4 regions of the Janthinobacterium sp. 35 genome follow, and region 4 is predicted to be linked to each of the others. Evidence: predicted binding sites of a transcription regulator. Region 4 holds the regulator's gene; each other region holds the start of a gene.
The links. Region 4 encodes sigma-54, which starts transcription at its own class of promoters, with help from an activator protein. Its sites were predicted from a motif close to TGGCANGNAANCTGCTTT; they were not measured.

Region 1: the regulator sigma-54 is predicted to act here: its motif matches at 1,936-1,953, upstream of CLU93_RS21740 (urease accessory protein UreD).
Region 2: the regulator sigma-54 is predicted to act here: its motif matches at 1,712-1,729, upstream of CLU93_RS24945 (circularly permuted type 2 ATP-grasp protein).
Region 3: the regulator sigma-54 is predicted to act here: its motif matches at 859-876, upstream of glnA (type I glutamate--ammonia ligase).

What each region holds. Positions count from the first base shown of each region.
Region 1 is NZ_PEFN01000001.1:4,866,273-4,873,496, reverse strand. It holds gene ureC (urease subunit alpha) at 1-362, opposite strand, end outside; gene CLU93_RS21750 (urease subunit beta) at 364-693, opposite strand; gene CLU93_RS21745 (urease subunit gamma) at 715-1,017, opposite strand; gene CLU93_RS21740 (urease accessory protein UreD) at 1,039-1,881, opposite strand; gene CLU93_RS21735 (EAL domain-containing response regulator) at 2,036-4,246, opposite strand; gene CLU93_RS21730 (sensor histidine kinase) at 4,421-6,586, opposite strand; gene CLU93_RS21725 (sensor histidine kinase) at 6,583-7,224, opposite strand, start outside.
Region 2 is NZ_PEFN01000001.1:5,599,471-5,606,694, reverse strand. It holds gene CLU93_RS24955 (hypothetical protein) at 1-410, shown strand, start outside; gene CLU93_RS24950 (sensor histidine kinase) at 479-1,636, shown strand; gene CLU93_RS24945 (circularly permuted type 2 ATP-grasp protein) at 1,765-3,219, shown strand; gene CLU93_RS24940 (alpha-E domain-containing protein) at 3,213-4,157, shown strand; gene CLU93_RS24935 (transglutaminase family protein) at 4,157-4,966, shown strand; gene CLU93_RS24930 (peptidase) at 5,056-5,934, shown strand; gene CLU93_RS24925 (alpha/beta hydrolase) at 6,041-7,224, shown strand, end outside.
Region 3 is NZ_PEFN01000001.1:1,467,571-1,474,794, reverse strand. It holds gene CLU93_RS06590 (rhodanese-like domain-containing protein) at 127-588, opposite strand; gene glnA (type I glutamate--ammonia ligase) at 974-2,389, shown strand; gene CLU93_RS06580 (DUF4124 domain-containing protein) at 2,535-3,044, shown strand; gene glnL (nitrogen regulation protein NR(II)) at 3,050-4,138, shown strand; gene ntrC (nitrogen regulation protein NR(I)) at 4,187-5,677, shown strand; gene corA (magnesium/cobalt transporter CorA) at 5,820-6,785, shown strand; gene CLU93_RS06560 (GAF domain-containing sensor histidine kinase) at 6,920-7,224, shown strand, end outside.
Region 4 is NZ_PEFN01000001.1:2,109,973-2,117,196, reverse strand. It holds gene CLU93_RS09515 (monovalent cation:proton antiporter family protein) at 1-78, opposite strand, end outside; gene CLU93_RS09510 (KpsF/GutQ family sugar-phosphate isomerase) at 163-1,197, shown strand; gene CLU93_RS09505 (KdsC family phosphatase) at 1,197-1,730, shown strand; gene lptC (LPS export ABC transporter periplasmic protein LptC) at 1,776-2,387, shown strand; gene lptA (lipopolysaccharide transport periplasmic protein LptA) at 2,413-2,976, shown strand; gene lptB (LPS export ABC transporter ATP-binding protein) at 2,976-3,731, shown strand; gene CLU93_RS09485 (RNA polymerase factor sigma-54) at 3,736-5,214, shown strand; gene hpf (ribosome hibernation-promoting factor, HPF/YfiA family) at 5,284-5,643, shown strand; gene CLU93_RS09475 (enoyl-CoA hydratase/isomerase family protein) at 5,779-6,864, shown strand; gene rapZ (RNase adapter RapZ) at 6,988-7,224, opposite strand, start outside.

The DNA.
Region 1 (7,224 bases), 2.8 Mb from region 4:
CCGGCGATGATTTCCGTCGCGCCGCCGATGGGCAAGGTCACGCCAGGCTGGATGTCCGGGTTGCCCGCCTTGCCAATGCCGAAGATCAGGCCATTTTTCAGGCCGATATCGGCTTTCACGATGCCCCAGTGGTCGAGGATGACGGCATTCGTGATGACGGTATCCATCACCTCGGCCGCGCAGCGCTGCGACTGGCCCATGCCGTCGCGGATCACCTTGCCGCCGCCGAATTTCACCTCTTCGCCGTAGATCGCGTAGTCATGCTCGATCTCGATGAACAGTTCCGTGTCGGCCAGGCGGATGCGGTCGCCCTTGGTGGGGCCGAACATTTCGGCATACGCGCTGCGGGGAATGCTGGCCATCTCAATCCTTTCCCGGTGGAGTGTCTTGCAGGTCGCCCATCACTGCGCCATTGAAGCCGTAGACCTTGCGTTCGCCCGCCAGCGCCACCAGTTCCACCGTGCGCTGCTGGCCAGGTTCGAAGCGCACGGCCGTGCCGGCCGTGATATTGAGGCGCATGCCGTAGGCGCGCCAGCGCTCGAAGGCCAGCGCCGGATTGACTTCAAAAAAGTGAAAGTGCGAGCCCACCTGGATCGGCCGGTCGCCCCGGTTGGCCACCACCACGGTGGCCGTGGCGCGGCCGGCATTCAAGCTGATTTCGCCTTCTTCCAATTTGTATTCGCCTGGGGTCATGAGGGGCTCCTTCTCAAAAAACTACGGTATCGGATGGTGCACGGTCACCAGCTTGCTGCCATCGGGGAAGGTCGCTTCCACCTGGATATCGGGGATCATCTCGGCGATGCCGTCCATGACGTCGGCGCGCGAGAGTATTTTGGTACCGTCCGACATCAGCTGCGCCACCGACTTGCCATCGCGCGCGCCTTCCATGATGGCGGCGCTGATCAGGGCCACCGCTTCCGGATAATTCAATTTCAAGCCGCGCGCCAGGCGCCGTTCGGCCAGCAGCGCGGCCGTAAAAATGAGCAGCTTGTCTTTTTCGCGCGGAGTCAGGTCCATGGTTTTCCTTGTCTTTCCTGTTCAAGTGTTCCAGATGCGGGGCACGACGGCGTCGCGCCCCAGCATGGCGGGGCGCAGCAGAAGCCAGGCGGCCAGCATGATCCGGCGCGCCCCCTCGCTGTCGCCGCACAGCAGGCGCACCACCACCAGCGCTTTCATGTGCGTGGCGCCAAACACGGCGCCGGCCGGCACGGCGATCTCGCGCACGGCCGCCAGTACGGATGAAGAAACGGGTGTGCCGACGGCGATCAGGGTGGCGCATACCGTGTGGCCGGCCAGCCCCAGGGGACTGGCCATCAGCGCGCCGCCTCCCGCCAGCACACCCTGCTCCCACCACAGCAGCTTGCCGCCACGGCGGATCTGCACCTGCTGGCTGATGCTGCCTGTGTTAAAAATTTCGCCCGAGGCGCTGCGGCCCAGGCAGACGATGTCGCAGCCGATGTAGCTGGCGTCCGGCGCCAGTTCCACCTCATGGCGCAGGCGCACGCACGCCTGGTCGAAGAAAATGCTTTCCTGCGGCAGCCACTCGATGGCGGCGCCGCTGCCGGCGCGCAGCACGATGTGCTGACCCGAGACGTGGCCATTCGCGCGGTACCACTTGGCGGCGCCCGGCGACGTGAGCAAGGCGTGCGCGCCCTCGCCCACCGTGGCGTCGACGGCCAGCTGGTCGCCGCCCACCACGCCACCTGGCGGATGGATGATGATGGCGTGGCAGACGGCATCGCCTTCCGGATACAGGGGCTTTTGCACGCGCAAGGGGCCGCGGTGCGTGCGCTCGACCAGGCGGCTGACGCCATCGTGCAGCGCAAAACCGAGGCGCAAATGCGCCTGCCAGGCGCCGTGTGCGCTGGGCTGTAAAGGCATGGCTGGATGGGACCTGTCTGGCATGCGGGGCAATCGCGTAAATAAGCGATTACCTAAGCAGGATATGTGCCAGCGTCAGAGGAAGGAAAAGTGAGTATCCTGCACCGCGCTGCTGCGGACGCACCGGAATGGTGCATCGGCCGCACCGCAGCGTTTATGTTTTGGCCACGGCCAGGGTGCGCCGTTCACGCAGCAAGGCCGTGAATGGTGCGGCCGCCAGGGGCCGGCTGAAATAATAACCCTGCATTTCGTCGCAGCCGTGTTCCGTCAGGAAGTCCACCTGTTCGCGCGTTTCCACGCCTTCGGCGATGACGCGCATGTCCAGGTTGTGTGCCAGCGAGATGACGGAACGGGCGATGGCCGCGTCGCTGCTGCTGGTGGTGACGTCGTCGACGAAGGATTTGTCGATCTTCAGCACGTCGATGGGAAAACGCTTCAGGTAGCCCAGGCTGGAATAGCCGGTGCCGAAGTCGTCGAGCGAAATACCCACGCCGATATCCTTCAGGCGCGTCAGCGCCGCCACCGCCTTGTCCGGGTCGCCCATCACCGTGCTTTCCGTGATCTCGATACCCAGGCAGGCGGGCGCGATGGCGTATTTGCGCAATACGGCCTCGACAAACGGCACCGTGCGGTCCTGCGCGAACTGTTTACCGGACAGGTTGACGGCCACCTTGATGCTGCCCAGGCCTGCGTCGTGCCAGGCACGGATCTGGGCGCAGACGCTTTCGAGCACCCATTCGCCGATGGCCGTGATCAAGCCGTATTCTTCGGCCAGCGCGATGAACAGGCCCGGCGACACCTTGCCCAGCACCGGGTTCTCCCAGCGCAGCAGGGCTTCCGCGCCCAGCAAGGCGCCCGTGCGCAAGCACATCTGCGGCTGGTAGTGCACTTCGAATTCATCGCGGCAGATGGCGCCGCGCAGCTGCTGCTGCATGGCCAGGCGGGCGCGGATATCGCTGCCCATGCGCTCCGTGAAGAAGGCGTAATGGTCGCGCCCCATTTCCTTGGCCCGCACCAGGGCCGTGTCGGCGTGGCGCAGCACGTCATCGAGGCTGTCGCCATCGGCCGGACACATGGCGATGCCGATGCTGGTCGTCAGCGCCAGGCGTTCGCCACCGACATTGAGCTCTTCGCGCAAGCCGGCCAGGATGGTTTGCGCCAGCCCCAGGGTACGCCCCAGCAGGGCATCGTCCTGCAGCAGGATCTGGAATTCGTCGCCGCCCTGGCGCACCACGGTGTCGCCCTCGCGCACGCAGCCGGACAGAAAACGCGCCACCACTTGCAGCGCCTTGTCGCCCACGGCCTGGCCGTGCGAATCGTTGATGTTCTTGAAGCGGTCCAGGTCCAGGCACATCAGCACCACCTGCTGGCCGTCGCGCACGGCGTTGGCGCGCGTCTGTTCGAAGCGCTCGCGCAGCAGCACGCGGTTCGGCAAACCGGTCAGCGCGTCGTGATAGGAGAGGAAATCGATCAGATGCTGCTCGGCCTTGCGCTCGCTGATGTCGAGGAAGACGCCGATGTAATTGACGACGGCGCCATCGGGCCCGTGCACGGTGGACACGCTGAGCAGACAGGGATAGGTGTCGCCGCTCTTGCGCCGCGTTTGCACTTCGCCCGACCAGCAGCCGCTGCTGCGCAAGCCCTGGCGCAAGGCCAGCAGCACCGCTTCGCCCGTGTATTCGGCATGCAGGCGCATGATGTCGGTGCCCACCACGTCTTGCGCCGCGTAGCCGGTGATGCGTGTAAAGGCGGGATTGGCGGTGACGATGGTGCCGGCCGGATCGGTGATCAAAATGGCGTCCTGGGTGGCTTCGAAGACCTGGCCGGACAGGCGCAGCAATTCCTCGTTGGCGCGGCGGATCTGCACTTCGCGCGCCAGGGTGCTGGCCACCTGTTCCAGTTCCGCCGTGCGTTCGGCCACGCGCCGCTCCAGGTTGGCGCGCTCCTGCGCCAGCTGCAGCTGCGCCCGCGCCAGGCGCACGTGCGCGTCGGTACGGGCGAGGATTTCCTCGGCCTGGAAGGGCTTGGCGATGAAATCGACGGCGCCCAGCGCAAAGCCGCGCACCTTGTCGTCCGTATCGTACTGGGCCGACAGGAAGATCACCGGCACCTGGCGCAGGGACGGTATCTCCTTCAGGCGGCGGCAGACTTCAAAGCCGTCGAGGCCCGGCATGCGCACGTCGAGCAGGATCAGCTCCGGCGGGCGCGCCTGGGCGGTCCACAGGGCCAGTTCACCGTTCGGCGCCTGGCGCACCGCATAGCCGGCGCCGCCCAGCAAATCGCTCAACAACTTCAGCGAAGCCGGCGTATCTTCAACGATCAGTACTTCGCCCTTCGAATTCACTTCCGAAAAATCGCGGTGCATGTAGCAGTTCTCTCAGCTTTGGATGAGGCGCGGCGCTCGATTGCCACGCTGGACAAGACATTTCTTTGCGATGAACTACGTACTATCATCATAATCTTTATTGCAATTTGGCACCATCCATCCACGATACTTAGTCCGTCTTTTCATCGAATCCGATGTTGTCAGCCCACACTTTCAGGTATGTGCCAGCGCGCCCTCGCTCTCCAGCAAGACGCACAGCTGACGGTACTGGTGCTGCTCGAGCATGGCCTGCAGCGGCACCAGCAACGGCGCCGCCGACGCCGGCAGGGCCGCCAGCAGCTGCGCCACCCTGGCCAGGTTCAATTCGCGCAGCGCCACCAGCAAGGCGGCGCGCTCTTCTCCGGCCAGCAGCAGCAAGTCTTGCGCCTGCAGTGCCGGCGGCACTGCCGCCTGCGCCGGCATGGCCGGCGGCGCGGATGCCTGCGCTGGCGCCTGCGCCGCCTGCGCGGGGATGCTGAAACGGAAGGTAGCGCCCTGCCCCGGCGTGGACTCCAGCGTCAGTTCGCCTTTCATCAACTGCACCAATTCGCGCGAGATGGCCAGGCCCAGGCCCGTGCCATCCTTCGGTCCCGCGCTGTCGGCCTGCACGAAGGGCTCAAAGATGCGCTGCTGGTCTTCCAGCGCGATGCCGATACCCGTGTCGCTGACGGCGAACGACAGGCGCCACGTGGCGTCATCAAGCAGCTCGCCGCGCACGCGCAAGGTGATCTCGCCGCCGCCGGCGAACTTGACGGCATTCGACATCAGGTTCAGCAGCACCTGGCGCAAGCGCGTCGCATCGAGCAGCACCGCCGCCGGCAGGTCCGCGCAATCGAGGCGCAGGGCCAGCCCCTGCTGCTCGGCGCGCATGCCCAGCATGTCCATCACTTCCTGCAACAGGGGCGCCAGCGCCACCACGGTCGCCTGCGCCTGCAAGCGCCCCGCCTCGCCCTTCGACAGTTCGAGGATTTCATTGATCAGGGTGAGCAAATGATTGCCGGAGCGGTGGATGATGGCCAGGTTGCGCTTTTCATCGTCCTGCATGTTGGGCGAGGCGGCCATCAGGCGCGAAAAGCCGATCACCGAATTCAAGGGCGTGCGCAGCTCATGGCTCATGTTTGCCAGGAAGGTGCTCTTGGCGCGGTTCGCCGCCTGCGCCTGGCTGACGGCCACCGACAGGGCGCTCGTGCGCTCGGCCACCAGTTCTTCCAGGTGATGGCGGTGGCGCAGCAGTTCCAGTTCGGCCTCGCGGTGCGCCGTGATATCGTAGTTGGAGCCCACCAGGCGCATGGGCAAGCCGCGCCCGTCGCGGAAGATCACGGCATCGGCCTTGATGTAGCGGATGGCGCCATCGGGCCACAGGATGCGGTACTCGTGCGTGAACGCCTGGCCGGCGCCCAGCGCGGCGCGCAGGGCCTCCTTGGCCGCAGGTACGTCGTCCGGCACCAGCGCCGCGCGCCAGATCGCCGCCGGCGACACGGTGCTGGCCGCATCGGCCTTGAACTGCGCGTACATCTGTTCATCCCACTGCAATGCATCGCTGCTGACGTTCCAGTCCCAGATGCCGATGCTGGCCGCGCCCGTCGCCATCTGCACGCGCTCCTCGCTGCGCTGCAGGGCGCGGTAACGGCTGTCGAGCAGCGCCACCATGTCGCGGATGGAGCGGTACAGGGTGCGCAGCTCACCCAGAAACCACGCTTTCGGCGGCGTGCCAAACGCTTCGCCCTGCCCCGCCTTGACGCCTGCCGCGTACTGGCCGATGGCCTTCAACGGCTTGAGCATCAGGCACCACAGGAGCAGCCAGATGCAGGCCACGAGGATCACGTCGAGCGCCACGATCATGGCGCCGATGCCCAGCGCGCGCTGGCGCAGCTGCGCGTGCAGCAGGGCCGGCGTGGCATACACGGCAACGCTGCCGATGACTTGTCCGCCTGCCGTCACGGAGCGCCGCTGCACCAGCCAGTCCGCTTCGACCGATAGCGCGGCAAGGCTGTCGATGGCGCCGTCCGCAGTGCGGCGCAAGACCAGGGCCTCCTTGCCGATGCCCGGCGTGAGGGAGCTGGCCACCAGTTCGCGCTTGCCCAGCATGCTGCGCATGATGGCCTGCATCTGCTTTTCATCCAGGTTCCACAAGGGCAGTTCGATGGCAACGGCCAGCTGGTCCGCGCTGACGGCCAGGCTGCGATGCAGCTGCTGCCAGTGCTGCTCGCGTTCGGACTGGTAAAACAGCACGGCAAACACCAGCAGCAGCGCGGTGACGACACAGGTCAGCGCCACGCTGACGGCCAGCACGATGGATACGCTGCCCAGGTGCCAGCCCTTGGGTAAGTGAAAAGTCATGCGTCTTCGCCCTGCGGTTCGCTGGCCAGCTGCGCCAGCAAGGCGCACAGCGGCTGGTACTGGTGCTGTTCCAGCATGGCGGCGATGTGCGCGGACAGCTGCGGCAGGCCGGTCGCCACACCGGCCAGCACGATGGCGCTGCGCCGCAAATCGAGGGCTTGCACGGATTCGAGCAGCGCCTGCCGTTCGGCCGCGCCCAGCTGGCCCAGCGCCTGCTGCAAGTCAAAGGCGGGCGCCGGCACGCGCGGCGGCGCGGCGGCGGTGCGCTGGAAGCGCACGCCCAGTTGCTGCTCCAGCATGGCGAACAGGTGTTCCTGCTCGATCGGCTTGCGCAGGAAGCCGTCGGCGCCGGCCGCCAGCGCCTCCTGCTTTTCTTCTTCGAAGGCGGAGGCGGTCATGATCACCAGGCGCGGCTGCACCAGCGCCGGCTGCGCGCGCAGCCAGCGCGTCAGCGCCAGACCATCCATGTCCGGCATGCGCCAGTCACTGAGCACCATGTCATAGCGCTGCGCCGCCAGCATGGCTTGCGCCTGCGCGCCGCCCGCCGCTTCCTGCAGCTGGAAACCCAGCGGCGCCAGCAAGCCGGCCAGCAGCTTGCGGCAGTTGTCGTCATCATCGACCAGCAGCACCATGCGCCC
Region 2 (7,224 bases), 3.5 Mb from region 4:
GGCCGAAAGGCCATGTCTACGTGAACCGCCTCGGCGATTCATTGTCGGTGCGCGACTTTGGCACACCCGGCTACGCCAGCAAACTGGAAAAGGACAAGCCGTCGCTGACGGGCCTGTTCCTGCACGTAGAGCTGGTGCAGCCGCGCCGCTCCGTGCCCGGTGGCGGCAAGGGCAACGACGGGCTGGCGCCCGATCCGGGCTTTACGCCCGCGCAATACGACCGGCTGGCCCTGCTGTACTTCGCCGCCAGCGTGCGCAAGGGCACGTGGCTGATCCCTGCCTTCCACGCCGTGCTCGATACGGGCTTTGCGAACGGTCATGATGACCCCCAGAACTTTTCGCTGCCCGACTGGTCAGCCTCGCTTTCCCGCCTGCAGGCGGCCCTGCAGCAGGCAGATACTGGACAATAAGGCGTTTCCCTGGCGGCGGATTAGGCGCATACTATTCCGAGCATAGCCATTCCTGTCAGGGAGTTCAGGTGAATATTGCCACGGATCATCAGGCGGATCGCCAGGCCAGCGCACGCCGTCCACTGCAGCGCGCGCAGCGCCTCTTCGCCATGCGTGATGCCGTCCTCAGCGCCTGGGAACAGCGCGTGCGCGCCAGCGTGCGCGGCGCCGACCAGTTGCTCACGCCCATACTCATCAATACTCTGCCCGCCTTTTTCGATAACCTGGCCGAAGCGCTGACGCCGGGCCATCCGCGCGAAAACGCCGCCAGCAATAGCAACGTCCCCGCCGTGCATGGCAATGAACGGGCGCGCATGACCAATTACGGGCCGGAACAGGTGATCCAGGAATACCAGATCTTCCGCGACTGCTTCGCCGCCGTTGCGCATGCGTCCGGCATCACCCTGCGCCGCAAGGATTGGCAGGTGATCAACGCCTCGATCGACGTGGGCGTCCGCGAATCGATACGCGAATTTACCAGCATGCACGAAGGCTTCCGGCGCCGCATCGCGGCCGGCCTGTCGCACGACATGCGCAATCCCCTGGCCGTCATCAGCACCAGCGCCCAGTTGCTGCTGCGGCCAGCCGACCCGGAACGGGTGGTCTCGCTGGCGCACAAGATTGCCGAGCACAGCAAACGGCTCGACAGCATGATCGAGGAATTGCTCGATAGCCTCAGCTACCACCGGGGCCAGCAGTTGCCGCTGGCGCTGAGCCAGTTCGACGTCCTGCCGCTGGTACACGCCGTGGCCGGCCAGGTCAACCTGCAGCGGCCCGGAAAATGCCAGGTCAGCGGGCAAGCCGTCACCGGCTGGTGGTGCGAGAACTCGCTGCGGCGCGCGCTGGAAAACCTGCTGAGCAATGCCATCAAGTACGGTGACGACACGCCCGTCAAGGTGCACGTGGAAGCCGTGCACGAACGCCTGATCCTCACCGTCCACAATGGCGGCCACGCCATCGCGCCGGAACAGGCCGAGCGCATCTTCGACTACCTGCGCCGCGAGAACGACAGCCCCGCGCCGGGCTGGGGCATCGGCCTGCCCTTCGTGCAGAACGTGGCCGAAAGCCACGGCGGCAGCATCGCCGTCGACAGCGCACCCGAAACGGGCACCAGCTTCATCTTCGACGTCCCCGTCGATTGCCGTCCGTTCGTCCCGCCCGCCGGCGCTCCCAAGAGTGACAGCTAGCGCACCGAATTGGTGCGAACGGCAGCGTGACGCCACAAAAGTGCTCATGTTTACACCTTCCTGCAGCCGCGCTGTTGGCACGCTTCCTGCTGAGCTATACATAGACACGGCTCAAGGGAAATCACAACATGGCAAATTTTTTCAATGAAATGACTGCGGATGAGGTGGGTACGGACAGCAAGGTACGTGAACACTATCGTGAATTTGACAACTGGCTGGCGCAGCAATCGCCCGAGACCATCGCCCGCAAGCGGGCCGAAGCCGACCTGACGTTCCGCCGCGTCGGCATCACCTTCGCCGTGTATGGCGACGATGCCGGCACGGAACGCCTGATTCCGTTCGACACCATCCCGCGCATCATTCCCGCCGCCGAATGGGCGCAGATGCAGACGGGCCTGGTGCAGCGCGTGCAAGCCTTGAATATGTTCATCCATGATATTTATCATGAGCAAAACATCATCAAGGCGGGCATCATTCCCGCCGAGCAAATCTACAAGAATGCCCAATACCGCCCGGAAATGCAGGGCATTTCCGTCGCTTCCGACATTTACGCCCATATCGCGGGTGTCGATATCGTGCGCGCGGGCCAGGGCGAGTTTTATGTGCTGGAAGACAACTTAAGGGTGCCTTCGGGCGTGTCCTACATGCTGGAAGACCGCAAGATGATGATGCGGCTGTTCCCGGAACTGTTCGCCCGCAACCGCATCGCCCCCGTCGACCATTACCCGGACATGCTGCTCGACAACCTGCGCTCCGTCGCGCCCATGGGCGTGGACGACCCCACGGTGGTCGTCATGACGCCCGGCATGTATAACTCGGCCTACTTCGAGCATGCGTTTCTGGCCCAGCAAATGGGCGTGGAACTGGTCGAAGGCAAGGATCTGTTTGTCAACGACAATTCCGTCTACATGCGCACCACGCGCGGCCCCAAGCGCGTCGATGTCATTTATCGCCGCGTGGACGACGATTTCCTCGATCCGCTGGCCTTCCGCTCGGACTCCTCGCTGGGCGTGCCTGGCCTGCTGTCCGTGTACCGCGCGGGAAGAGTGACGCTGGCGAACGCCATCGGCACGGGCGTAGCCGACGACAAGTCGATCTACCCGTTCGTGCCCGACATGATCAAGTTTTATCTGTCGCAGGAGCCGATATTGAACAACGTGCCCACCTACCAGTGCCGCAAGAGCGCCGATTTGTCCTACGTGCTGGCGAACCTGGCAAAGCTCGTCGTCAAGGAAGTGCATGGCGCGGGCGGCTACGGCATGCTGGTGGGGCCGGCGTCCAGCGCCGCGCAGATCGAGGACTTCCGCCAGCGCCTGCTGGCCAATCCGGGCGGCTACATCGCCCAGCCGACCCTTGCGCTGTCCGCCTGCCCCACGTACGTGGACGCCGGCATCGCGCCGCGCCACATCGATCTGCGCCCGTTCGTGCTGTCCGGCAAGACCATTTCCATGGTGCCGGGTGGCCTGACCCGCGTGGCGCTCGGGGAAGGCTCGCTGGTGGTCAATTCCTCGCAAGGGGGCGGCACCAAGGATACCTGGGTACTGGAAGAGACATCCGCTTTTGCAGGAGAGAAAACATGCTGAGCCGCACCGCTGATCATTTGTTCTGGATGGCCCGCTACACGGAGCGGGCGGAAAACACGGCGCGCATGCTCGACGTCAACATGCAAACGTCCATGCTGCCGCAGTCCGAGCAGGATGCGGAACAGGGCTGGCGCGCCACCCTGGGTATTTCCGAGCTGCAAAGCGCCTACGACCACAAATATGGCCGCTTCCACACGCGCGACGTGCTCGACTTCATGGTGCGCGACCCGAACAATCCGTCGTCCATCCTCGCCTGCCTGACGGGCGCGCGCGAAAACGCCCGCGCCGTGCGGGGCACCCTGACGACGGAAGTGTGGGAAATCCAGAACGCCACCTGGCTCGACATGCAGAAGCGATTGAACAGCAATCTGCTGGAAACGGACCCCAGCGCCTTCTTCGAATGGGTCAAGTACCGCTCGCATCTGTCGCGCGGCGTCACGTTGGGCACCATGCTCAAGGACGAGGCGATCCACTTCATTCGCCTGGGTACTTTCCTGGAGCGGGCCGACAACACGGCGCGCATCCTCGACGTGAAGTTCCACGGCGCGCGCGACACCTCGAAAGACATCACCCAGCGCGACTTTTACTACTGGGCAGCCCTGCTGCGTTCGGTTTCCGGCTTCGAGATCTACCGCAAGGTCTACCGCGACGTGATCACCCCGGCGCGGGTGGCGCAGTTGCTGATGCTGCGCGGCGACATGCCCAGGTCTTTACTTGCCTGCATGGATGACGTGGTGGAAAATCTCAAGCATATCCGCAACGACGTGTCGGCCGATACGGAAAGGTTTGCAGGGAAACTGCATGCGGAGCTGAAATTCGGCCATATCGACGACATCATGAAGGCCGGTTTGCACCTGACCCTGACGGAGTTTCTGGAAAACATCAACGACCTGGGCAACCGCGTCAGCCGCGACTTCCTCGTTCCCTTGGCGGCCTGATGCAGCTCACTATCCGCCACGAAACCCATTACGCCTACAGTGCGCCGCTGGCCTACACCATCCAGCAGCTGCACCTGACGCCGCGTATCGAGCCGCAGCAGCGCGCCCTGTCCTGGCAAATCACCACGCCGGGCCAGTGCCACGCCTACACGGATGCCTACGGCAATTTGTCGCACATGCTGACGATCAACGGCAGCCACCAGTCGCTGAGTCTGGTGGCGCACGGCGTGGTGGAAACCATTTACCCGCACAAGGGACGCCTGAACCTGATCGATACCTTGTCGCCGCTGTTGTTTACCATGCCGACGGCCCTGACGCAGGCCAACCCCGCTATTCTGGAACTGGCGGCTGCCAGCCTGCCCGACCAGCGCGTCACGGCAGGCACGGGCCACTTGCTGCGCCTGGCCGAGCACATCGTCGGCAAGGTGGCGTATGAAAGCGGCGCCACCATGGTCACCACGACGGCTGGCGACGCGCTGGCCCTGGGGCGCGGCGTGTGCCAGGACCACGCGCACCTGTTTTTGGCCTGTTGCCACGCCTGGGGCATCCCGGCGCGCTATGTCTCCGGCTATATCGATCCGGGCACGACGGGCCATGCGGCCAGTCACGCCTGGGTCGACGCCTGGACGGAGGACCCGGATTTCGCGGGCTGGGTCAGCATCGATGTGACCCACGCGCGGCTGATGACGGACGCGTATTGCCGCCTGGCCATCGGGCGCGACTACGATTCGGCGGCGCCCGTGCGCGGCGTGCGCCAGGGTGGCGGCACGGAAACGTTACGAGTCGATGTGCAGATCGTGCCCGTGTAGTGGCAAGAATGAGGCTGGCCGGGCCTTGCCAGCAGGTGGCACGGCCCGGCTGGTGTAGAATGCTTCCCCCTTTGACTTGATTTACGACGATGACTTATTGCATAGGCATGCGCCTCAACGAAGGCCTGGTCTTCCTGTCCGATTCCCGCACCAACGCCGGCGTGGACCAGGTGGGCACCTTCCGCAAGATGAGCGTGTTCGAAAACCCGGGCGACCGCATGCTGGTGCTGATGACGGCTGGCAACCTGTCGATCTCGCAAGCGATCCGCCAGATCGTCTCCGAACATGTGGATGCGGATGGACGCAGCATCTGGAACGTGGCCAGCATGTACGATGCGGCGCGCATCGTGGGCGATGCCGTGCGCACCGTGCACCAGCGCGAAGCGAAGGCCCTGGCCGAGTGCGGCATCGATTTCAATGTCAGCTTCATTTTAGGCGGCCAGATAGGCGCCGAGCGCTGCCGCTTGTTCCAGGTATATTCTGCTGGCAACTTCATCGAATCGCACGATGAAAACACGTATTTCCAGATCGGCGAAGCGAAATATGGCAAGCCCATCATCGACCGCGTCATCAACCCGTTCACGCGTCTGGACGAGGCGGCCAAGTGCGCCCTCATTTCCATGGATTCGACCTTGCGCTCGAACATTTCCGTCGGCTTGCCGCTCGATCTGCTCGTCTACGAGACGGGTAGCCTGGCCGTCACGCGCTTCGTCACCATCGATGAAAAGAACCAGTATTTCCGCATGATCCGCGACACCTGGGGCGAGCAATTGAAACATGTGTTCGAAGGCATCGTCGATCCCGTATGGAATGCGGCGCCCGAGACCACGACGAACGTGCTGTCGTCCGCCAACATGCACAGCAAGCCCGTACGCGTGGCCATCCCCGAGCACGTGAGCCGTGGCGGCCTGACCGTGGCGCCCCTGCAATCGCTGGCGCAGCAGTTCAGCGACGACAAGCAGCATTGACCGGTGACGCCACCGCTGCGCAAGGCGCTGGACAAATCGCCTTGCGCGTGCTTTTATGGCGATGGGTTGACATTCAATCCAGATTGACCTGAAAGGCAGGTGGCACATGGACTTGATCACTTCCGCCGTCGTGGCGGCCATCGGGCAAGGCGCGCCCGGCCACGCGCCCGAAACCGTCGCCAGCCACTATCAAAGGCTCAAGCAAGCCATCGCCAAGTTCGACAGTGCGTCAGACATCCTGGCCGCCATCGCCGCGTTGGAAGCGGCGCCTGACGATGCCCGGCTGCAACTGGCCCTGTCGGCCGCCCTGGCCACGGCAAACGTGCCGAATGACATGGCAACCCTGTTTGCCGCGCAAGGCTTGCTCGATGCGCTGCAGCGGCCCTTGCCCCAGATACACGACGTGGAAGCCATGCCCGCGCCAGCCGACAAGAGCGCCGTCGTCTCCAATTATGCGGTGGTCAAAGTGTATTTCGCCACGGACCGCCAGCGCGACGTGGGCAAGCCGCCCGCGCAGCGCTTCAGCGGCGAACGCAACGTCATAAGTGGCAACGGCCCGCTCAGCTATGGCAGCTGCGACATCAGCATCCCGCGCGACCACCGCATGGGCCAGCTGGAATCGCCGTCGCTGTGGCGCCTGGAATTTCGCGACGATCCGGCCAAGCACGTGGTGCTGCTGTCGGCCGAGGTGCAGGACCGCGACAACTTCTTTGCCGCATTAAAGACGCAGATCCGCGCCTCGGCCGGCAAGAGCGCCTTTGTCTTTGTGCATGGCTACAACGTGAGTTTCGAGGATGCGGCGCGGCGCACGGGACAGATGGCCTACGACCTGGGCTTTGACGGCGCGCCCGTGTTCTACAGCTGGCCGTCGCGCGGCGAGGTGGCCGGCTACACCATCGATGAAAACAATATCGAATGGAGCACGCCCCACATCACGGCATTTCTGGCCGACTTTCTCGCCAGCACGCAGGCGGAGCAAGTGTATCTGGTCGGACACAGCATGGGCAGCCGCGGCCTGGCGCGGGCCGTGGCCGACTTGCTGGCCACGCAGCCGCAGTTGGCGCAAAAGATCACGGAGCTCATCCTGTCCGCGCCCGACATCGACGCTGCCATCTTCAAGCACGATATCGCGCCCAAACTGGCGGGCGCGCGCAACCCCGTCACCCTGTATGCCTCGTCGCAAGACCTGGCCCTGGCCGCCTCGAAAGCCGTGCACGGCTATCCGCGCGCGGGCGACAGCGGCGCCGGCATGCTGATCGTGGCGGGCGTGGAAACCATCGACGCCACCGG
Region 3 (7,224 bases), 640 kb from region 4:
CACGTTCGCAAGGAGAATTTGCGCCGCAGTTGAAAAAATCGGGCGCGCATGGATGGTTGTAGCCGATGGCGGGCCGCAGGGTGGCCCGCCAGATCAAACACGCTTCAGATAGTCAGGTGGCCAGCGTCAGGCGCCCAGCCACGGCAGTCCCGCCTTGCACCAGCCGCCGATCTGCTTGCGGTGGCCGTCGGCATCCTTGTCGCCCTCAAAGCCTTCGAGGATGTCGAAGCAGTTCACGTAGCCGTGCTCGGTCGCCAGCTTGGCCGCATGGCGCGACCGCACGCCGGAGCGGCACAGGAACAGCAGCACCTCGTCTTTGCCGGCCTGGGCAGCCAGTTGCGCGAGGAAGTCGGGATTCGGCACGCCGCCCGGATACGTGGCCCACTGCACCGCACCGTGCTGGGTGTCGGCGATGTCGACCCGGCCGACCCAGTCGCGCTCGGCATTCGTGCGCACATCGATGAGCTTGGCAGCGGCATCGCGCTGCAGCAAGTCATATGCCTCCTGCGGTGTGACGGCGCCGGCATACGGCGTGCCTTCATTGGCCCGGCTGCGGGCGGTGGTCAGGATGTCGGCGGCGGTAGTCATGGCGTCCTCGATGAAAGTGGGGTGGTGTGGTCGATTATAGTGCGCCGTCCGCGCCCCGCAAACGGGAAACCATGGTGCATCGCGTGCGCACCACAATGAGGCATTTTTCAGAAATCAAAGAAAAATGCACGACAATGGTGCGTTATTCGTTTTTTGCACTTGCATAGTGCATTCTTGATGTGACGCAAACACTGCCTGGAAATCACGGGCGGGAAAACTTTCATTGGGATAGCCGGGTTTTGCCCCTGGCGGCCAGGTCTCTTCAGAAGCTGGCATGGAATCTGCTATGATCCTTATGAGTTTTGGTGGCACGCAATGTTTGCTTCGCTTCATCAGCCCAGACGCATTAAGGTCGGCTCACCCCACATTCATTTAGGAGATACGCATGGCAATGACAGCCGCAGAAGTCTTGAAGATGGTAGAAGAAAACGAAGTCAAATTCGTTGATTTCCGCTTTGCTGATACCCGTGGTAAAGAGCAGCACGTGACGGTTCCCGTGTCGCACTTCGACATGGACAAATTCGAGTCGGGCCACGCCTTTGACGGTTCTTCGATCGCTGGCTGGAAAGGCATTGAAGCGTCCGACATGATCTTGCTGCCGGATCCAAACACGGCCAATATCGACCCGTTCATGGAAGAAACGACCTTGTTCATGCAGTGCGACGTGATCGAACCGTCGGACGGCAAGGGCTACGACCGCGACCCGCGCTCGATCGCGAAACGCGCCGAAGCCTACCTGAAATCGTCGGGCATGGGCGACACCGCCTACTTCGGCCCTGAGCCAGAATTCTTCATCTTCGACAGCGTGCGCTGGAAGATCGACATGTCGGGCTGCTTCGTCAAGATCGGTTCGGACGAAGGTTCGTGGTCGACCGGCAAGGACATCGAAGGCGGCAACAGCGGCCACCGTCCTACCGTCAAGGGCGGCTACTTCCCTGTGCCACCAGTGGACAGCTTCCAGGACATGCGTTCGGAAATGTGCCTGATCCTGGAGTCCTTGGGCATCCCGGTTGAGGTACATCATCACGAAGTCGCTGGCGCAGGCCAGAATGAAATCGGTACCCGCTTCTCGACCCTGGTCGAGCGCGCCGACTGGACGCAAAACCTGAAATACGTGGTGTGGAACGTGGCGCACAGCTATGGCAAGACCGCCACCTTCATGCCGAAACCTATCGTTGGCGACAACGGTTCGGGCATGCACGTGCATCAATCCGTATGGAAAGATGGCAAAAACCTGTTCGCTGGCGACGGCTATGCCGGCCTGTCCGATTTCGCCCTGTACTACATCGGCGGCATCATCAAGCACGCCAAGGCACTGAACGCGATCACCAACCCGGGCACCAACTCGTACAAGCGTCTGGTACCAGGCTACGAAGCTCCAGTGAAACTGGCGTACTCGGCGAAAAACCGTTCCGCCTCGATCCGTATCCCGCACGTGGCCAATCCAAAAGGCCGCCGCGTGGAAGCGCGCTTCCCGGATCCACTGGCGAACCCGTACCTGTGCTTCGCCGCACTGCTGATGGCTGGTCTGGACGGCGTTGCCAACAAGATCCATCCGGGCGAAGCCGCCTCGAAAGATCTGTACCATCTGCCGCCAGAAGAAGACGCACTGATCCCTACCGTGTGCGCTTCGCTGGAAGAAGCACTGGAAGCCCTGGACAAGGACCGCGAGTTCCTGACCCGTGGCGGCGTGTTCAGCGATTCCATGATCGACGCTTACCTGGAACTGAAAATGCAGGACGTGCAGCGCATGCGCATGACCACGCATCCTGCCGAGTTCGACATGTACTACTCGCTGTAATGGCGCCACGCCGGCAACTTGCCGGTAGTGAATAAAAAACGCGGGTGAGGCGATGGTCTTGCCCGCGTTTTTTGTTATGGCGCCACTGGGCGGTGTTGTATAGTCGGCCCAGGAACGATGCGGCACGAGCCGACAGGAGTGAAGATTGACCAAGCATTACAGAATGGCGCTGATGGCAGGATTGCTGGGCGCGGCGGCACAGGCGCACGGGCAGTCATATGTGTGCGCCGATGCGCAAGGACACAAGACGTACACGGACAAGCGGGCTGGCACGCATTGCCAGCTGCTCGATTTACCGGGCGCCATGACGGAGCCGCCACGCAAGACGGCGCCGCTAGCCGGTGCGCCTGCGCGGCCCGCCACGCAGGCGGTGGCCACGGCGGCGCCCGCCGCTGGCGCGTTTCCCAAGGTCGATGGCGCCGAGCAACGGGCGCGCGACCTGGACCGGCGCCAGATCCTGCAAGATGAATTGCGCAGCGAAGAGCAGAAACTGGCGGCCCAGCGTCTGGAGTTCAACGAGGGCCAGCCTGAACGCCAGGGCAATGAACGCAACTATGCCAAGTATCAGGAAAGAGCGGCGCAGTTGAAAGAGAATATCAACCGGACGCAGCAGAACGTCGAGGCCCTGAAACGCGAGATTGCGAATATTCGGTAAAGCACATGACAATAGACAACCATTCCAGCCGTCCCGCCCACCTGGCCGGCCTTGATTTGCTCGCTTCGGCCGTGATCCTGCTCGATGGCGATGGCCGCATCAGCTATGCCAACGCGGCGGCGGAAAACCTGCTGGAAAGCTCATTGAAGGCCCTGTCGCGGCAAAAGCTGACGGCGCTGTTCCTCAACCCCGAAGAGCTGGCCGGGATTTGCGCACAGGCGCTTGAACACAAGTTTTCCGATTTGCGCCAGGACCTGAGCCTGGAACGCCTGGGGCGCGAGCCGCTGCGCGTGCACAGCATCGTCAGCGCGCTCGAGGCGCCGCGCGACGGCGTGCTGATCGAGCTGCGCGAAAACGTGCAGCAATTAAAACTCGACCGCGAGGAGCGCATCCTCGACCAGAGCCAGGTCAACAAGGAGCTGATCCGCAACCTGGCGCATGAAATCAAGAACCCGCTGGGCGGCATCCGCGGTGCGGCCCAGCTGCTGGAGCTGGAATTGCCGGCCCTGCACCTGAGCGAGCTGCGCGAATACACGCAAGTCATCATCAAGGAAGCGGACCGCCTGCAAACCCTGGTCGACCGCCTGCTGGCGCCGCACCGCCGCCCGCACATCGTGGGCGACGTGAATATCCACGAAGTGTGCGAGCGCGTGCGCAGCCTGATCCTGGCCGAGTTTCCCAGCGGACTGACCATTTCGCGCGATTACGACGCCTCGATCCCCGAGTTTCGTGGCGACAAGGAACAATTGATACAGACCGTGCTCAATATCGCGCACAACGCGGCGCAAGCGCTGGCCGAGCGCATCGAGGCGGGCGATGCGGAGCTGATTTTCAAGACGCGCGTGGCGCGCCAGGTGACCCTGGCCAAGGTCCGCTACAACCTGGCATTAGACTTGCATATCATTGACAATGGACCGGGCATCGCACCCCAGATCCGCGACCGGATTTTCTACCCGCTGGTGTCGGGCAGGGACGGCGGCAGCGGGCTGGGACTGACCTTGGCGCAAACCTTCGTGCAACAGCACCTGGGCGTGATCGAGTGCGAAAGCCGGCCTGGATACACCGATTTCAGGATCGTTCTCCCCTTGCCATAAGCGAGGCAGTATCCCACCCATGAAATCCATTGCGGGACGCACACACTAATGAAGCCAATCTGGATAGTTGACGACGACGAATCAATCCGCTGGGTGCTGGAAAAGGCCCTGGCGCGGGAAAATCTCGCCACCAAGAGTTTTGCCAATGCGCGCGACGCCATCGCCGCACTGGAATTTGACACGCCGCAAGTGCTCGTGTCCGATATCCGCATGCCGGGCGCCTCCGGCCTGGAATTGCTGCAGACGGTCAAGTCGCGCTTTCCCGGCTTGCCGGTCATCATCATCACGGCCTTTTCCGACCTCGATTCGGCCGTCGCGGCCTTCCAGGGCGGTGCCTTCGAATACCTGGCCAAGCCGTTTGACATCGACAAGGCTGTCGAGCTGATCCGCCGCGCGCTGGAAGAAAGCCTGCGCGAGACCAGCGTCGAATCGGGCCCGTCGGAAACGCCGGAAATCCTCGGCCAGGCGCCGGCCATGCAGGAAGTGTTCCGCGCCATCGGCCGTCTGTCGCAATCGAATGTGACGGTGCTCATCACGGGCGAATCCGGTTCCGGCAAGGAACTCGTGGCGCGTGCGCTGCACAAGCACAGTCCGCGCGCGGCGCAGCCCTTCATTGCCCTGAATACGGCGGCGATCCCGAAGGATTTGCTGGAGTCCGAATTGTTCGGCCATGAACGCGGGGCATTTACGGGCGCGCAGACGACGCGCCGGGGCCGCTTCGAGCAAGCCGAGAACGGCACTTTGTTCCTCGATGAAATCGGCGACATGCCGTTCGACTTGCAGACGCGCTTGCTGCGCGTGCTGTCCGATGGCCATTTCTATCGCGTCGGCGGGCACCAGCCGATGAAGGCCAACGTGCGCGTCATTACGGCCACGCACCAGAACCTCGAGCAGCGCGTGCGCGACGGCCTGTTCCGTGAAGACTTGTATCACCGTCTGAACGTGATCCGTTTGCGCCTGCCCAGTTTGCGGGAGCGGCGCGAGGATATCCCCATCCTGGTGCGCCACTTTCTGGTGCAAAGCGCGCGCCAGCTGGGCGTGGAAGCCAAGCGCATGAGCGAACCGACGATGCAATTTCTCAGCAGCCTCGATTTGCCCGGCAATGTGCGCCAGCTGGAAAACCTGTGCAACTGGATCACCGTGATGGCGCCGGGCCAGACGGTGGAAATCAAGGACTTGCCGCTGGAATTGACGCAGGGGCAGAGCGATGGCGCGGCCACTGCAGCGGCGGCCGAGGCTGCGCCGGCCGCCGTTGCCCATCCGCACGGCGGCCAGGTCTTCGAAGCGGCCGCGCCCGCCAATGGTACGCCGCCGGGCTGGATCGGCCTGCTGGAATTACAGGCGGCCGGCATGCTGGGCGCCGGGCAGCAGGAAGTCATGGCCGTGCTGGGACGGCAATTCGAGTCGGCCCTGATCAAGACGGCGCTCAAGCATACGCACGGGCGCAAGAACGACGCCGCCGTGCGCCTGGGCATCGGCCGCAACACCATCACCCGCAAGATCTCCGAACTGGGCATCGACGGCGCCAAGGACGATTGATCTATCTTCCGGACGGGACGTCTGTCTCGTCCGCGTTCCCTCCCGTTGTTTCTTGCGCGCCACAACACCCACAGCAGGCGATAAGGTAAGCTGGCGCCTGCCGGACTGTTTCGTCCGGTCTTAACTTTCATTGTGGAACTGTATGCTGATTAACTGCGTGGCCTATCAGGATGGCAAAAAACTGGCCGACTTGCCGATTGACGATATCAGCGATTACGTCGAGCGCCCCGACTGTTTCGTCTGGGTAGCCCTGCTCGACGCCACGCCGGACGAGCTGAAACAGATGCAGCACGAGTTTTGCCTGCATGAACTGGCCGTCGAGGATGCGCAGCGCGGTCACCAGCGTCCGAAGATCGAGGAATATGGCGACTCCCTGTTCGCCGTGGTGAAAACCGTGGAAATGGTCGAGAACGAGCTGGTCATGGGTGAAGTCGACATCTTTGTCGGCGCCAATTACGTGCTCTCGTCACGCAGCAACAGCTCGCAAGGTTTTCTTGGCGTGCGTGCGCGCGCCGAGCGCGAACCACACTTGCTGCGCCAGGGCTCGGCCTTCGTGCTGTACGCGCTGATGGACGCCGTCGTCGACCGTTACTTTCCCGTGCTCGACGCGCTGGAATCGGAGCTGGAACTGATCGAGGACCGCATCTTCGACCGTGGCACCGAGCGCGACAATATCGAACGGCTGTATCAATTGAAACGCAAAGTCATGGTCTTGCGTCACGTGGTGGCGCCCCTGATGGAAGCGGTGGGCAAGCTGCACGGCGGGAGGGTGCCGCCGCTGTGCCACGATACCCAGGAGTATTTCCGCGATGTGCACGACCACCTGGCGCGCATCAACGGTACGCTCGACACCATCCGCGACACCATCAGCACGGCCATCCAGGTGAATCTGTCGATGGTGGCCATCGATGAGAGCGAAGTGAACAAGCAGTTGGCGGCCTGGGCGGCTATTTTCGCCGTATTTACCGCGTTTGCCGGCGTGTGGGGCATGAACTTCAAGTTCATGCCGGAGCTGGACTGGCAATACGGCTATCCCGTGGCCGTGGGACTGATGAGTTGTGTCTGCGGTTATATGTATTACTTGTTCAAGCGTTCCGGCTGGCTGTAAAAAATTCCTGCGTATCTGTATTATTAAACAATAGCCAGGGGTACAATCGCGGCAGGTCCGCTCGGGCGGGCCATGGCTGAGGGTTGCCACGCCGGCAGGTTGGCTGGCGCTTCCAATGCTGCGCAGGAGCATTCATGAGTATTCCGTTGTTTGATGTGAATTCGCAAGAACCCCTGTTCGATCCCGAGCAGCGACGCACCCTGGCGGAAGCGGCCCTGCGCTCGATTACTGCTTCGACGGCGCACGCCCGTGGCGACGACTTCCTGCGCATCCTCGTCAAGGACCTGGCCGAAGCGCTCGACGTGCACTATGTGATCGCCGGGCGCCTGGTGCACATGGACGATGGCAGCGAAGGCATCCGCACGCTGGCCCTGTGGGGTGGCGACGGCTACCAGCCGAATATCGAATACAGCCTGCAGCACACGCCTTGCCAGGACGT
Region 4 (7,224 bases):
ATGCAACATTCTGAAAGCGACCACGCCCAGCACGGCGCTGCCGAGTAACATCAGGGTCAGTTCAAGCGAGGAAAACATGGGTTGCCCGGTACGGTCAATGGAAATCGTTGTTTGTTGTGACTGGCAAGTTTTTTGCTTTCCTAATTCGTTTATACTTTGGGCATGAGTGTAACCCATGAAAAAACAATGCTGAAAGCTTTTGATCGAATTGACATGCAAGCGACGACCGAGCGCGCCGTCGCGCTGGCCCGCACCACCTTGCAGATCGAGTCCGACGCCATCGTTGCGCTGCACGCGCGCCTGGCCACGGACGACAGCGTGGGCCGCGCCGTGGCGATGTTGCTGCAATGCAAGGGGCGTGTCGTCGTCTCCGGCATCGGCAAGTCCGGCCATATCGCGCGCAAGATTGCCGCCACCCTCGCTTCCACCGGCACGCCGGCCCTGTTCGTGCATCCGGCCGAAGCGGCCCATGGCGACCTGGGCATGGTCACCTCGGACGATGCGTTTATTGCCATATCGTACTCCGGCGAATCGTCGGAACTGATGGCCATCATGCCCGTCGTCAAGCGTATGGGTGGCGTGCTCATTTCCATGACGGGCAAGCCGAACTCCAGCCTGGCGCAATTGGCTGACGTGCACCTGGATATTTCTGTTGAGAAAGAAGCCTGTCCGCTTAACCTGGCGCCGACGGCCAGCACCACCGTCACCCTGGCCCTGGGCGATGCGATCGCCGTGGCCTTGCTCGACTTGCGCGGCTTCAAGGAAGAAGATTTCGCCCGCTCGCACCCGGGCGGCGCCCTGGGCCGCCGCCTGCTCACGCATGTGCATGACGTCATGCGCAGCGGCGAACGGGTACCGAAGGTGCCCGTGGACGCTTCCTTGCTGCAGGCGCTGGAAGAAATGACGAAGAAGGGCATGGGCATGACGGCCGTCGTCGATGCGGATGAGCGCCCCGTGGGCGTGTTTACCGATGGCGACTTGCGCCGCATGTTCGAGCGCGTGCAGGATTTCACGCAAGTGGCGATTCGCGACGTCATGCATGCGCAGCCGCGCAGCATCGCGCCCGAACGCCTGGCCGTCGATGCCGTGGCCGTGATGGAGCAGTTCCGCATCAACCAGATGCTGGTCGTCGATGCCGACGGCAAGCTGGTAGGCGCGCTGCATATCCATGATCTGACGCAAGCGAAGGTGATCTGATGGAGAGCGTAGCGGACAACCTGGCGCGCGCGGCCAAAGTCAAACTGATGATCTTTGACGTCGATGGCGTGCTCACCGACGGCAGCCTGCATTTCGGCCCCGATGGCGAGATGATGAAAACGTTTAATGTGTATGATGGCCTGGGCATCAAGCTGCTGCAGGAATCGGGCGTGCAGACGGCCATCATCAGCGCACGCCGCTCGGCCATCACGGCGCGCCGCGCGCAAGACCTGGGCATTACCCATGTGCACCAGGGCGGTCACGACAAGCTGACGCCGTTTCGCGAACTGCTGGCGCTGACGGGCTTGACGGAAGAGCAATGCGGCTATATCGGCGACGATGTCATCGATGCGCCCATCCTGCGCCGCGTGGGCTTTGCCGTCAGCGTGCCGGGCGGGCGTCCGGAAGCGCTGGACTTGGCGCACCATGTGACGCAGGCCGGCGGCGGTCGTGGCGCGGTGCGCGAGATCTGCGAATTCCTGCTGCGCGCGCAGGATAACTATGCGCGCGTCATGGCGCCATTCCTGGAGTGAGGCGCATCGCCTTGCCGCCAGTCAGATTTGAAAGAGTGAAAGCCTATGCGTAAGCCAGGAGGCGCCCATCGCTGGCGCATGATTTTTACCGTGCTTGGGGCCGTCGTCTTTGCGCTGGGCAGCTTCTGGCTGCTGGAAGTGATGAACAAGAATGCCCAGGACATCACGGCCAGCAAGCATCTGGATGAGCCAGACTATTTCATCACCAATTTCAGCCTGGTGCGCATGGACTTGACGGGTAAACCCAGCTATATCGTGTCGGGCACCAAGCTCACGCATTATCCGCTCGATGATTCCTCCGATATCGACCAGCCTTTCGTGCGTAAGCTCACGCCAGGCATGCCGCCGATGAACATGAATGCGGAACTGGCGCATATCGACCAGGGCAATACCCGGCTGCAACTGCACCGCAATGTCGTGATCGACCGCGTGGCCAGTCCGAAGGCGCAGAACCTGACAGTCAAGACGGAAGCGCTGACGGTATTCCCGGATGAAGAAAGAATGGAAACGGACGTGCCTGTCGATATCCTGACGGGCGCCTCGCGCATCAATGGCATCGGCATGAAGGCCAATAACGCCACCGGCGTGGTGGAAGTGTCGAATGCGCTGCGCATGGTCCTCCCGCCGAAACCGCGCCCGGCTGCGGCGGCAAAATGACAGAATGAAACAAGGAAACCATACTATGAAGAATATCTTGCTGTTGACCGTATTTTCTCTGGCCATGATGGGCGTGGCGCATGCCGAGAAGGCCGATTCCGAGAAGGAAGCCGTCATCACGGCACGTAGCGGCCACGTCGATGACGTCAAGCAGGTGCGTACCCTGACGGGCGACGTCGTGCTGGTGAAAGGGACTCTGACCATGAAGGCGGGCCGGGCCCTGATCACGGAAGACCCGCAAGGCTACCAGTTCATCACCTTCTGGGCCGATCCCGGCAAGCTGGCCACCTTCCGCCAGAAGCGCGATGGCGCGGGTGACCTGTGGGTGGAAGGCGAGGCGGAGCGCGTGGAATACGATAACAAGACGGAAGTGGTGAAACTGTTTTCCAAGGCCAAGCTGACGCGCCTGGAAGGCACGAAAGTGACCGACGTGGCCAACGGCGCCTTCATCTCGTATGACAGCCGCAAGGAAGTATTCAAAATGGAAAATTCCGACAGCGGCACCAGCACCCCCGATGGCGGCAGCGTGCGCATGGTGATCCAGCCGAAGCCCAAGGCGCCGGCCACGCCCGCACCAGGAAAGAACTAATGGACAATACACGTTGCGGCAGCACCCTGATCGTTCGCGGGCTGCAAAAAACCTATGGCAAGCGGCAAGTCGTGCATGATGTATCGCTGCAAGTCGAATGCGGCGAAGTGGTGGGATTGCTGGGCCCGAACGGCGCCGGCAAGACCACCTCGTTCTACATGATCGTCGGCCTGGTGCCGTCGGACGGCGGCAGCATCGATATCAGCGGCGTGGACATTTCCCGCCTGCCGATCCACCGCCGCGCGCAGATGGGCCTGTCGTATCTGCCGCAGGAAGCGTCCGTCTTCCGCAAGCTGACGGTGGAAGACAATATCCGCGCCGTGCTGGAAATCCAGACCGTCGAAGGCCGTCCTTTGAAGAAGGCCGAGATCGAGGAGCGCCTGGATAAATTGCTGGCTGACTTGCAGATTGAAAAGTTGCGCGAGAACCAGGCGCTGTCGCTGTCGGGCGGCGAGCGCCGCCGCGTGGAAATCGCCCGCGCGCTGGCGACCGACCCACGTTTCGTGCTGCTCGACGAACCGTTCGCCGGTGTCGACCCGATCGCCGTGATCGAGATCCAGCGCATCGTGCGCTTCTTGAAGGAGCGCAATATCGGCGTGCTGATCACCGACCATAATGTGCGCGAGACGCTGGGTATCTGCGACCGTGCCTACATCATCAACCAGGGCTCGGTGCTGGCGTCGGGACGCCCCGACGACATCATCGCGAACGAGTCGGTACGCCGGGTCTACCTGGGCGAACACTTCCGCATGTGAGCCAATGAAACAATCATTGCAGCTGCGCACTTCGCAGCACCTGGCACTGACGCCGCAGTTGCAGCAATCGATACGCCTGTTGCAATTGTCTACCCTGGAATTGCACCAGGAACTCGAGCAACTGCTGACGGACAATCCCTTGCTCGAGCGCCTCGACGATCCGCTCGACCATTCGCTGCGCCTGCTGTCCGACGGAGCCCTGAGTTCCACGGCCGCGCCGGCCGAAGCGCCGCCCCAGCCGCCAGGCCAGGATGCGCCTGCGGCGCCGGCCGAAGCGGAGACCTTTGACGGCGAGGCGAGCGACAGCCCGGCCGCCGCAGACGGTGGCGACAGCGACTGGAGCGAGGCGAGCCGGGGCAAGGCGCCCGATGACGAAGATTCGCGTCCGCAATTGGAGGCCCATCACTGCACCCTGCGCGAGCACCTGATGGAGCAGATGCGCGTGACGGTGCTCGAGTTGCGCGACCGCGCGCTGGTCGAACTGATCATCGACGCGCTCGACGACAATGGCTACCTGGAAGAGTCGCTCGACGACATCCTGGCGCGCCTGCCGGAAGAGCTGGAAATCGACGCCGACGAGATGCGCACGGCCTTGTCCCTGCTGCAAAGTTTCGATCCGCCCGGCGTGGGTGCGCGCAATGCGTCCGAATGCCTGGCGCTGCAAATCAAGCGTTTGCCGCACGTCGCCATGGTGACGCGGCGCATGGCCCTCGTCATCGTGGAAAAGCACCTGGCCTGGTTTGCCCAGCGCGATTTCAACAAGCTGAAAAAAGCCCTCGATTGCGACGAGGAAGACTTGCGTGAAGCGCAGACGGTGATTCGCCAGTGCAATCCGCATCCGGGCGCCGTGTTCGCCTCGGACGTGTCCGATTACGTGGTGCCCGACGTCGTCGTCAAGCGTGCGCGCAATGGCTGGCAAGTCACCCTGAACAACGACGTCATGCCGCGCCTGCGCGTCAACGCCATGTACGCCAACTTGCTCAAGCAGGGCAAGGGCGAGGGCGCCATGGGCGCACAGTTGCAGGAAGCCAAGTGGCTGATCAAGAATATGCGCCAGCGCTTCGACACGATCCTGCGCGTGGCACAGGCGATAGTAGAAAGACAAAAGAACTTTTTCTCGCATGGGGCCGTTGCCATGCGCCCCCTTGTGCTCCGTGAAATAGCTGATACACTGGGTTTACACGAGAGTACTATCTCGCGGGTAACAACTCAAAAGTACATGCTGACCCCGCACGGCATGTTCGAGTTGAAATATTTCTTTGGTAGCCACGTCGCCACCGAAGCGGGGGGCGAAGCATCATCGACGGCGATACGGGCATTGATCGTGCAACTGACAGGAGCAGAAGACCCTAAAAATCCTTTATCCGACAGTAAGATTGCGGACATGCTGGGGGAACAAGGCATGGTGATTGCGCGACGTACTGTTGCCAAATACCGGGAAGCGTTGAAAATTCCGCCAGTGAGCCTGCGTAAGTGTTTGTAAGTTTTTTTCGGTTCCTCTGCGGGCCGGATAGGATGGACCGCACGAACCCGATCATCTTTAGGAGTGTGTATGAATCTCACCATCAGCGGACATCATCTCGAAGTGACACCAGCCATCCGTGAATACGTACAAACGAAGCTGGAGCGCGTGAAACGTCATTTCGATCAAGTTATCGATATCGCCGTGATTCTGACCGTGGATAACCTCAAAGAGAAAGAAAAACGTCAAAAGGCCGAAGTCAACCTGCGTCTGAGTGGCAAAACTGTCTATGTGGAAAGCCTGGCGCATGACCTGTATGCCGCAATCGATATCCTGATCGACAAGCTGGACAGGCAAGTGATGAAATACAAAACCAAAGTGCAAGGGCACGGTAAAGAGGCGATCAAGCATCTGCCAGACAACTCGGAAGAAGAATTAGCCGCCGTCTAAACGGCCTGCGACTTTCAACCGGTTGTGATCAACTAAGGGCGCACATTGCGCCCTTTTTTGCGCCCCTGCCTGTCGAGCGCAATGTTGCCCGTGCAGGCGCTAGAATGTGCCTACTCTCACTTCTTTCATTTTCCCATGAGCGACTTCGTCCAGACCTCCATCCGCAACCGTACCGGGCACATCGTGCTCGACCGTCCGAAAGCCTTCAATTCCCTGTCGCTGGAGATGGTGCGGGCCCTGAGTGCCGTCTTGCTGGCCTGGCGCGACGATCCGCAGGTGGACGCCGTCGTGATCCGTTCCAGCAGCGAAAAAGCCCTGTGCGCCGGCGGCGATATCCGTTTCTTTTACGATGCGGGCCTGGCTACGCCGCAAGGCGGCAGTGCATTGCTGGAAGATTTCTTTACAGAAGAATACGCCTTAAATCATGTCATTCATTTCTACCCGAAACCGTATATCGCCGTGATGGATGGCGTGGTCATGGGCGGCGGCATGGGCGTGGCGCAAGCCGGGCCCGGCAACCGCCTGCGCATCGTCACGGGCCGCACGCGCATGGCCATGCCGGAAGTCAATATCGGCTTGTTCCCGGACGTGGGCGGCAGTTATTTTCTGTCCCGCCTGGCCGGCCAGCTGGGCCTGTACCTGGGCTTGACGGGCTTGACGATCAACGCGGCCGATGCCCTGTACACGGGGCTGGCCGATGTCTACCTGCCCGAGGCGCAGATGGGGGCGCTGCTGGCCCTGTTCGAATCGACGCCGGGCGAGGCCTTGCCGGTGGCCATCAAGGCGCTGGCCGCGCCGTTCCAGGCCGAGGCGGGGGCTTCTGCTTTGGCCACCGCGCGCACGGCGCTGGACCGCCACTTCGGCGCCCCTTCCGTGGCCGCCATCATGGCCTCGCTGGCGCAGGACGACAGCGCGTTCGCAGGCAAGGCCCTGGCGGCCATGCGTTTGCGTTCACCGCTGATGATGTCGGTGACCCTCGAATTGCTGCAGCGCGGTGCCCACCTGGGTGTGGCCGACTGCCTGCGCCTGGAGCGCAGCGTGGTGCGCCACAATTTCGCGCATGGAGAAGTGCTGGAAGGCGTGCGCGCGCTGGTGGTCGACAAGGACAATGCGCCACGTTGGAACCCCGCCAGCCTGGACGAGGTCGATGCAGCCATGGTGGCACGTTTCTTTGCCCCCGTCTGGCCGGCCACGGCGCATCCGCTTTATTATCTGAAGTAACAACGCTGGATAAAACCGTAGCGAGCGGAAGGGAGAGGTGGTTGAGAAGCGGAACTGTGCTTTACGCACAGTGAGCATCGCAGACCACCTATACCGACGCGCAGTAGGTTTTATTGGCGTTCTCTAGCTGCGCTCGCGGTGGCGTAGAACCACGCGCTCGTTCGGCCCGAAATACTGCGCCAGCCGTTCCGCCATGTACACGGAGCGGTGCTGGCCACCCGTGCAACCGAGCGCCACCGTCAGGTAGCTGCGGTTGTCGGATTTGAATGACGGCAACCACTTCTCGATGAAGGCGCGGATGTCGGCCAGCAGTTCCAGCGCGCTCGGCTGCGCGTCGAGGAAGGCGATCACGGGCGCATC